One region of the Rhizobium hidalgonense genome, then DNA from elsewhere that is predicted to be linked to it. Evidence: predicted binding sites of a transcription regulator. Region 1 holds the regulator's gene; each other region holds the start of a gene.
What was found. The regulator LexA, encoded in region 1, represses DNA repair genes until DNA is damaged. The targets are predictions, from matches to a motif close to TGTTCNNNNTGTGTTCNG.
Positions count from the first base shown of each region.

Region 2: a site for LexA is predicted at 1,357-1,374, ahead of FFM81_RS19445 (YifB family Mg chelatase-like AAA ATPase). Genes of this name have one in related genera too.
Region 3: a site for LexA is predicted at 1,742-1,759, ahead of recA (recombinase RecA). Genes of this name have one in related genera too.

Region 1 covers NZ_CP054027.1:2,378,491-2,381,769, forward strand. The annotation lists gene kdsA (3-deoxy-8-phosphooctulonate synthase) at 1-101, opposite strand, end outside; gene FFM81_RS11370 (VOC family protein) at 98-994, opposite strand; gene lexA (transcriptional repressor LexA) at 1,191-1,910, shown strand; gene FFM81_RS11380 (ComEC/Rec2 family competence protein) at 1,891-3,279, opposite strand, start outside.
Region 2 covers NZ_CP054027.1:3,997,242-4,000,520, reverse strand. The annotation lists gene FFM81_RS19455 (ABC transporter permease) at 1-230, shown strand, start outside; gene gshB (glutathione synthase) at 336-1,283, shown strand; gene FFM81_RS19445 (YifB family Mg chelatase-like AAA ATPase) at 1,464-2,996, shown strand; gene FFM81_RS19440 (nucleoside deaminase) at 3,096-3,279, shown strand, end outside.
Region 3 covers NZ_CP054027.1:2,039,910-2,043,188, reverse strand. The annotation lists gene alaS (alanine--tRNA ligase) at 1-386, opposite strand, end outside; gene recA (recombinase RecA) at 539-1,627, opposite strand; gene FFM81_RS09690 (carbohydrate kinase family protein) at 1,857-2,801, shown strand; gene FFM81_RS09685 (pseudouridine-5'-phosphate glycosidase) at 2,888-3,279, shown strand, end outside.

The DNA.
Region 1 (3,279 bases):
TGACAGGGGCCGGCAATCAGCGACAGGCGGCCAGCATTGGAAAAGGTGACCTGGCCTGCGCCCTCGCCGATCCTGACTTCGGAATTCGTATCAGTGCTCATCGTGTTTCCTCGAAGGCGAAGAGCGTGCCCTGCCCGGGCGCCGGCTTCACCAGAATGCGATTGTTCTTGCGCGTGTAGGTCACTCCGTTAGCAGCCAAATGCGCTTCTGTCACGGCAAGATCAGCGACGGCAAAGAGGATAGCCCGGCCGCGCAGGCCGCGGTCGGCGGATGAGACGGCGATCTCGAAATAGGCCTCCAGCCCTTCCGGCGTCATCAGGCTGATTTTTGCATTCGAGGCGGCGATATTGACGCCGAAACCGGTCTTCTCGACGACCGATTGCGCCGCGGCAAGGCCGACGAAGGCGGCGAATGCAGCGGGGTCCGGCGCGCACAGCGCGATCTCGGCAATGCCTGTTGCGCCATTGGCATGCGTCTCCAGCACGCCGCGGTCGGCCGGCAAGGGATTGATGCGCTGGCAGGTAAAGAGAAAGAAATCGGGCGCCCGCAGATCGCCCGCAAAAGCCAGTTTGAAGCTGCCGACGCTCCTGGAACCATCCGGCATTTTCATCGGCCGGCTGAATTGCAACATCTCGCCGGCGCTCGATCCGCCGGCAGCGAAGCTCTGATGGTCGTGGCCGGCGTCCGCGGTGCCGAAAACCACCGCCGAAAGCCCCTCCTCGCCGCAACGGAAGCGGAAGGCCCGGTTGCGGGCGGTGAAGACATTGCCTTGCCGCGCCGACGCCTCGTTCTCCTCGACGCTCGCAATACCAAGCGGCTCCAGATAGGTCTTGTCGGCAAGGAAGACGCAGGCATTTTCCGTTCCGAAGGGATGGCGGGCATCGGCGGCAACGGTGAAGCCGAGCTTGCCTAGCCGTTCGCGGGCCAGATCGATATTGACGACGGGCAGCACGACATGATCCAGCGGGTGCGGTATGGCGGAATGCTCGTTCATGATATCCCTCCCTCAAACGACAAAAGATGTGCGACAGCGCCACCCCCAAAGCAAGACATGTGTGCCAATCCGGCGAATGAAAATAAAAATCTCAACGAGTTGGCGGCAAGTTTTACGGAAAATTAGCTACTTGCGGAACACATATGGAACATATAGTGTCTGTTCTGGATTTGTTTCAATCAGGGGTCTGACGTCGATGCTCACGCGCAAACAACAGGAGCTTCTCCTTTTTATTCATGAGCGCATGAAGGAATCCGGCGTTCCGCCGTCTTTCGACGAGATGAAGGATGCCCTCGATCTGGCCTCGAAATCCGGCATTCATCGCCTGATCACGGCGCTCGAGGAACGCGGTTTCATTCGCCGCCTACCGAACCGCGCCAGGGCACTTGAGGTCATCAGGCTTCCGGAGGCCTATAGCCCCAGCATCCAGCCCCGGCGCGGCTTTTCGCCGAGCGTCATCGAGGGCAGCCTCGGCAAGCCCCAGCCGGTCGCCGCTCCCTCGCCTGTAAAACCCGTTGCTGACAACGGCAACTCGGTCTCGGTGCCGGTTATGGGCCGAATCGCTGCCGGCGTGCCGATTTCGGCGATTCAGAACAACACCCACGATATCGTCGTTCCGGCCGATATGCTTGGCTCCGGCGAGCATTATGCTCTGGAGGTCAAAGGCGATTCGATGATCGACGCCGGCATCTTTGATGGCGACACGGTGATCATCCGCAACGGCAGCACCGCAAGCCCAGGCGACATCGTCGTTGCCCTCGTCGATGACGAGGAAGCGACGCTGAAGCGCTTTCGCCGCAAGGGTGCCTCGATCGCACTTGAAGCGGCCAACCCGGCTTACGAGACCCGGATCTTCGGACCTGATCGTGTCAAGGTGCAGGGCAAGCTCGTCGGCCTCATTCGCCGCTATCACTGACACTGGACAGGCCAGATTCGACAAAACTGTTGCTGCGCCAGTCATAAGCGCGATGGCGCATCCACGGCCGTGACAGGGTTTCGAATGCCGTTGCGACCTCCAAGCCGGTGTCTGCGAAGCGCAGCTCGATGGAACCGGTTTTGCGTAGTGTCTCACCGGTAAAAAGCGTCCCACCTGAACGGCAGCTGTTGAAACGCAGGCGGACTGATGTGACGACGATATCGGCCGCATCGCAGGCCGGACCGAGATAAGCGGCATTGTCGATGACCGTGACGATACGGCCATTGCCAAGCCTCGATGTACACCAGGCCCTCTTGACGCAGGAAAAGCGGTTTGTTTCACCGCCCGCGGCCGCCGCCCGCATCGCCGTCCTCGCTTCATTCTGCTGATCGCGGGAAAGCCTGACGCGGCGGTCGTCTCCCTCCGGCGGAATTGCGGGACCATCCAGCATCTTCGGCGGGTAATGCGCCGGCAGGACCAGCGCTCGCTGCCACTGGTCGAAAATGAAATCCGGCGGGTTTTCGCGATTGGAAGCCATTGCCTCAGCCGCGACGACTGCAACCAGACTGCCATCCTCCGAAATCACCAGATCCGGCGGCCGGGGAACCGGCAGAAGCAGCACGATGGACGTCGAGGCGGCGAGGATCGAAGTGCCGGCATGGCGCAACCGGGTGCGGAGCAGCGTCAGCAGCAGAAAGCCTGCCACCGCCACGACGAAATACCAGGCGGGGAGACGGCCGACGCCAATATCGCCGCCCCAGCCGGACACCGTCTTGGCAACCGCAATCACCATATCGAGGCCAAAGCCGACCACCTTCCAGAGCGGCGCGTCCAGACCGAAAGGCATGAGCAACATCGCCAGCAGCCCCGCCGGCATGACGATGAAGGAGATGATCGGCATCGTCGCGAGGTTTGCCGGCAGGCCGTAAGCGGTCAGGCGATGAAAATGCTCGATCGAAAACAGCGCCGTGGAAAAACCGCCGATCAGTGAGGTCAGGAAGACGCCGCCGAAGAAACCGGCGACCGCAACGACCGGCCTGATGATCGGCAGCTTCAGCAAAGCGTTTTCGCGGATGCGCCGGTCCTTCCACAGCTGATAGCCCGATACCAGCGCCAATGTCGCGGCAAAGGACATCTGGAAGCTCGGGCCCAGGACTTCCGAGGGCGAAATGGCGATGATGACAAGAGCCGAGAGGACGACATTGCGCAGGCTGATTGACGGGCGATCGAAGAAGACTGCGATCAGCATGATGGCCATCATGATGAAGGCGCGTTCGGCCGAGACTCCGAATCCTGATATCAGGAAGTAGGCGGTGACGGCGATGAGCGCGCCGGCGGCGGCGATTTTCTTTGTCGGATAGGCTTGAGC
Region 2 (3,279 bases), 1.6 Mb from region 1:
TGAACGCCATCGCCGCCGTCATCATCGGCGGCACCAGCCTCTCGGGCGGCAAGGGCTCGATCATCGGTACGCTGGTCGGTGCATGCATTCTGCAGGTGCTGTCGACCGGATTGCAGCTCCTCGGCGCCGACGACAATATCAAGCCGATCGTTATCGGCGCCGTCATCGTGCTTGCCGTCATTCTCGATAGCTATCGCGGCCGGCTGATGCGCATTCTCGAAACGCGCTGATCAGCCGATGCGAGCATAAACAACGGCCGATCGGAAGCCCCGATTGGCCGTTGCGTTTGATATCCCGCCGACCTACATCTGTCCGGCATTCAGCGAGGGACGGAAATGGCCAAGATCACCAATGTAGCGGTCCAGATGGACCATGTCGCCAGCATCAATATTGCAGGTGATTCCACCTTCGCCATGAGCCTGGAGGCGCAGGCGCGCGGCTACAAGCTGTTCCATTACACGCCCGAGCGCCTGAGCTTCCGTGACGGCAAACTCTTTGCCAGCGTCGAGCCGATGCTGCTGCGCGACGTCAAGGACGATCACTTCGAGCTTGGCGCGCCCGAGCGCGTCGACCTCTCGACCATGGATGTCGTGCTGCTGCGCCAAGATCCGCCCTTCGATATGGCCTATATCACCTCGACGCATTTGCTCGAGCGCATCCATCCGAAGACGCTTGTCGTCAACGATCCGGCCTGGGTGCGCAATTCGCCGGAAAAAATCTTCGTCACCGAATTTGCCGACCTGATGCCGAAGACGCTGATCACCAAGGATGCTGCCGAGATCCGCCGCTTCCGCGACGAGATGGGCGACATCATTCTGAAGCCACTCTACGGCAATGGCGGCGCCGGCGTCTTCCATTCGACCCGCGACGACCGCAACCTCTCCTCGTTGCTGGAAATGTTCGGCCAGCTTTTCCGCGAGCCCTTCATCGCCCAGCAATATCTGCCCGACGTGCGCAAGGGCGACAAACGGATCATCCTGGTCGATGGCGAATTCGCCGGCGCCATCAACCGCGTTCCGGCCGAGCACGACAGCCGCTCCAACATGCATGTCGGCGGCCGCGCCGAGGCGACCGAACTGACGGCGCGCGAACAGGAAATCTGCGCCCGCATCGGCCCGGCGCTGCGGGAGCGTGGCTTCCTGCTCGTCGGCATCGATGTGATCGGCGATTACATGACCGAGATCAACGTCACCTCGCCGACAGGCATCCGCGAGGTCAAAAAGTTCGGCGGCGCTGACATTGCCAGCCTGCTCTGGGATGCGATCGAGCGCAAGCGCGGCTGATCCTGCCGCGTGACCCTACGCGCTGTGACCGGGTACAACCTCGGTCACAGGCGATACGACTACGTTCCTTGATTGTTCTTGTTTTATTCTTGCTTTATTCTTGCTTCCATGCCAGATTGCAACCGCTGGCCCTGACGGGTTGTGGGCGATATAAGAATTCGTGGGCAAGGGGATGGGTCTATGGTCGCGCGTGTCAGTACGGTGGCGTTTCAGGGCATCGAAGGTGTGCCGGTCGAGGTCCAGGTCATGGTCGCTCCCGGCAAGGTCGGCATGCAGATCGTCGGCCTGCCCGATAAGGCGGTGGCCGAAAGCCGCGAGCGCGTGCAGGCGGCCCTTCATGCCTCCGGCTTGGCGCTGCCGGCCAAGCGGGTGACGGTCAACCTGGCGCCCGCCGATCTGCCAAAAGAGGGTTCACATTTCGATCTCCCGATTGCGCTCGCGCTGATGGCCGCCCTTGGCGCCATCCCCGCCGATGCGCTGTCGGATTATGTCGTCGTCGGCGAACTCAACCTCGACGGCACGATCGCTGCCATATCGGGCGCGCTGCCGGCTGCCATCGGCGCCAATGCGCTCGGCAAGGGGTTGATCTGCCCGGCTGAAAGCGGCGCCGAAGCCGCCTGGGCCGGCGCCGAGGTCAATATTCTCGCACCGCGCAGCCTGATTGCCCTTGCCAATCACTTCCGTGGCACCCAGGTGCTCACGCGGCCGGAAGCGTCGATCCGCGCCAATGCCGCCAACCTGCCGGATCTGGCCGAGATCAAGGGCCAGGAAAGCGCCAAGCGGGCGCTCGAAGTGGCGGCCGCCGGCGGCCATAATCTCCTGATGGTCGGGCCTCCCGGCTCCGGCAAGTCGATGCTGGCGTCCCGGCTGCCGTCGATCCTGCCGCCGCTCTCGGCCGCCGAACTGCTTGAGGTGTCGATGGTCCATTCGATCGCCGGTCAGCTCACCGGCGGCAAGCTCTCCGACCGCCGGCCCTTCCGCACTCCGCATCATTCCGCCACCATGGCAGCCCTTGTTGGCGGCGGACTGCGTGCCCGACCGGGCGAGGCCTCGCTTGCCCATCACGGCGTGCTCTTCCTCGACGAGTTTCCCGAGTTCACGCCGCAGGCGCTCGATGCGCTGCGCCAGCCGCTCGAAGGCGGCGAATGCGTCATTGCCCGCGCCAATCACCGCGTCTCCTATCCCGCTAAATTCCAGTTGATCGCGGCGATGAACCCCTGCCGCTGCGGCATGGCCGGTGAACCCGGCCACACCTGCGCCCGCGGTCCGCGCTGCATGAGCGATTACCAGGCCCGCATCTCCGGCCCGCTGATGGACCGCATCGATATCCGCATCGACGTGCCCGCCGTCTCCGCCGCCGATCTGATCCGGCCGATGGCAGCCGAGACCAGCGCCGACGTCGCCCGGCGCGTCGCCCGCGCCCGCGAGATCCAGCAGCAACGCTTCGAGGCCGCCGGCGCCAAGGGCATCGGCACCAACGCCCGCTGCTCCACATCAATGATCGAAAAACTCGCCGAACCCGACGCCGGCGGCCTGCAGCTTCTGCGCGACGCCGCCGAAAAAATGAAATTCTCCGCCCGCGGCTACCACCGCGTCCTCAAGGTCGCCCGCACCTTGGCCGATCTCGACGGCAAGCCGACGGTGGGTCGTCTTCACCTCGCTGAGGCGATTTCTTACAGGATCGCCGGCGAAAGGCTGACGGCAGCGGCATAACGGCAAGGGCAAGCGCCGACTTGAATCTGATTGCGCCCCTTGGAAATCCCTCCGATTCAAGACAAAATCATCCGGCTCTAGCTTTTTCGGGGGACTCTGATGGAAAACCACGAGCCGTTCTTGCGCGAGGCGATTGCGCTCTCGAAATCCGCCATGGAACGCGGCGACGAACCGTTTGGCTCGGTGCTGGTGAGGGAAGACGAAGTCATCCTGCGCGCTGAAAACAGCGTTTTCACCGGCCACGATATGACCAACCACGCCGAGATGAATCTGGTTAAACTGG
Region 3 (3,279 bases), 340 kb from region 1:
ACGGTCACCAGCAAGCGATGTTTCGGCAGGTCGAAACCTTCGGTCACGAGCTTCCAGGCAAGCTCGATCGCATTCTCCTTGAAATAATCGCCAAAGGAGAAGTTGCCGAGCATTTCGAAGAAGGTCAGGTGACGCGCGGTATAACCGACATTGTCGAGGTCGTTATGCTTGCCGCCGGCGCGCACGCATTTCTGCGAGGTTGTCGCCGTCGAATAAGGTCGTTTCTCCAGACCGGTGAAGACGTTCTTGAACTGCACCATGCCGGCATTGGTGAACATCAGCGTCGGGTCGTTGCGCGGCACAAGCGGGCTCGACGAGACGATCTCGTGACCGTTCTTCTTGAAATAGTCGAGGAATGTCGACCGGATATCGTTCACACCGCTCATGCTATGCCCTTCAATGCTGCCGGAGGCAGGTAAATCTAAATCCATCGGCTTTTAACGTTCGCCTCCGCCACTGTCCAGCAGACAAACAAAACCGGCCGCATTCTGATCACGAATGCGGCCGGTTCAATTTTTAGAAGAAGCGCGTGCGAAAATCACATTTCCGCAGCGGAGTCACCGTCATCGGGATCCGGTCCGCCATTCTGCAGGAAGCGGTCGGCGATCAGGCCGGCATTCTGGCGCAGCGACAGTTCGATCTCGCGGGCCAGATCCGGATTGTCGCGCAGGAAGGTCTTGGCGTTTTCGCGGCCTTGGCCGAGACGCTGGCTGTTATAGGAGAACCAGGCGCCCGACTTCTCGACAATGCCGGCCTTGACGCCGAGATCGACCAGTTCGCCGGTCTTGGAAACGCCTTCGCCATACATGATGTCAAACTCGACCTGCTTGAAGGGCGGCGCCATCTTGTTCTTGACGACCTTGACGCGGGTCTGGTTGCCGATCACCTCTTCGCGCTCCTTGACCGCGCCGATGCGGCGGATGTCGAGGCGCACGGAGGCGTAGAACTTCAACGCATTACCACCCGTCGTTGTCTCAGGCGAACCGAACATGACGCCGATCTTCATGCGAATCTGGTTGATGAAGATCACCATGGTGTTCGACTTGGAAATCGAAGCGGTGAGCTTGCGCAGCGCCTGGCTCATTAGACGGGCCTGCAGGCCGGGCAGGCTGTCGCCCATCTCGCCTTCGATTTCGGCGCGCGGCGTCAGTGCGGCGACCGAGTCGACAACCAGTACGTCGACGGCGCCGGAGCGCACCAGCGTATCGGTGATTTCGAGTGCCTGCTCGCCGGTATCGGGCTGAGAGATCAGCAGATTCTGCAGATCGACGCCAAGCTTGCGGGCATAGACCGGATCAAGAGCGTGTTCAGCGTCGACGAAGGCGCAGATGCCGCCCTTTTTCTGCGCTTCGGCAATGGTCTGCAGCGCAAGCGTCGTCTTACCCGAGCTTTCCGGCCCGTAAATTTCGATGATACGGCCCCTCGGCAGACCACCAACGCCGAGGGCTATATCGAGGCCAAGCGAGCCGGTCGAGATCGTCTCGATCTCGACAACATTCTCGTTGGAACCGAGTTTCATGATCGAGCCCTTGCCGAACGACCGCTCTATCTGTGAGAGTGCCGCTTCAAGCGCCTTGCTTTTGTCCACCGATTTGTCCTCTACCAGCCGCAATGAATTCTGAGACATCCGATCCACCTTTAGGTTATTGAAGCCGCCCAAGCAATGTCGAGTTTGTACCCTATTTGTTCTATTCCCGCAATAGGCGATCAAACAATTGAAAGAAAAAGGTAAAACGGTCCGTGTTCTATTTTTGTTTTATCAATGCAAAGCAACGGCTTACGCCTGAAATGCCGGCATGCATCGGAAAAGATGCATCGCATCGATTCGCTTCTCAAGCCTCAGGAGAGCGGCTGAAATGAACGGAAAGATTCTCGTTCTCGGCGGTGCCCATATCGATAGACGCGGCCGCATCTCCGGCGAGACGGCGCCTGGCGCCAGCAATCCCGGAACCTGGTTTGAGGAACCGGGCGGCGGCGGCTTCAACGCAGCGCGTAACCTTGCAAGGCTCGGCTTTCAGGTGACGATGATTTCACCGCGCGGCGGCGATCCGATTGGCGAGACCGTCGGTGAAGCCGCCGATTTCGCCGGCATCGACGACCGGCCGTTCGTCTTCCTCGACCGCAAGACGCCGAGTTATACGGCAATCATCGAGAAGGACGGCAATCTGGTAATCGCCCTTGCCGACATGGATCTCTATCGCTTCTTCGTGCCGCGACGTCTCTCCATTCGCTGGGTGCGAGAGGCCTTCGCCGCCCATGATTTGATTCTTTTCGATGCCAACCTGCCGGAAGAGACGATTGCGGCAATCGTCGCCAAGGCGCATTCCCTGGCAAAGCCCGTGGCGGCGATCGCCATCTCGCCGGCCAAGGTCGTCAGGCTGAAGCCCTGCATCGGCGATATCGACTATCTCTTCCTGAACGAGGCGGAAGCCGGAGCTCTTACGGGCCAGCAGCCGGAGAATGCCGACGGCTGGCCGCCACTCCTGAACGAGATCGGCATCAGGAACGCCGTCGTCACCCGCGGCCGCCGCGAGCTCATCGCGTTGAGCGACGGTCGGGCCGTGACGCTGCAGCCGCCGGTCGCCGACACGGTCGCCGATGTCACGGGTGCCGGCGATTCTCTTGCAGCCGGGACGCTTGCCGCCTTGATATCGGGCCTGCCCCTCGAGGAAGCCGTCCGCTACGGCACCGCGGCGGCGGCACTGACGGTGCAGTCACGGCACGCCGTCAACGAAAATATGACATCGGATCTGTTGAACGAGGCCCTTGCACTTGTTCCCCAGGTCAGAATTCTGCATTGAAACCGCAGTTAAATAGTTGAGCATGATGTAGTCCGAAAACGCTTACACTTTTCGGCATCATGCTCTGGCGATCACAGGACAAGACCATGACCAAGCCCATCTCCCCTCTTCTACCGATCGCCTATTCGAAGGAGGTCGCCAGCGCCAAGCAGCGCGGCGCGCCGCTGGTGGCGTTGGAATCGACGATCATCACCCACGGCATGCCCTATCCCGGCAATATCGAGATGGCCCGCAGCGTCGAGGCGATCATCCGCGAACAGGGTGCGGTGCCGGCGACGATCGCCGTCATTCACGGCACGCTGCATATCGGCCTTGAAGCCGGCGAGCTGGAGCAGCTCGCCAAGGCGACCGAGGTGATGAAGGTGTCGCGCGCCGATCTCGCCTTTGCGATCGCCGAGCGCCGTACCGGCGCCACCACGGTCGCCGCGACGATGATTGCGGCGGCCCGCGCTGGCATCCGCGTCTTTGCCACGGGCGG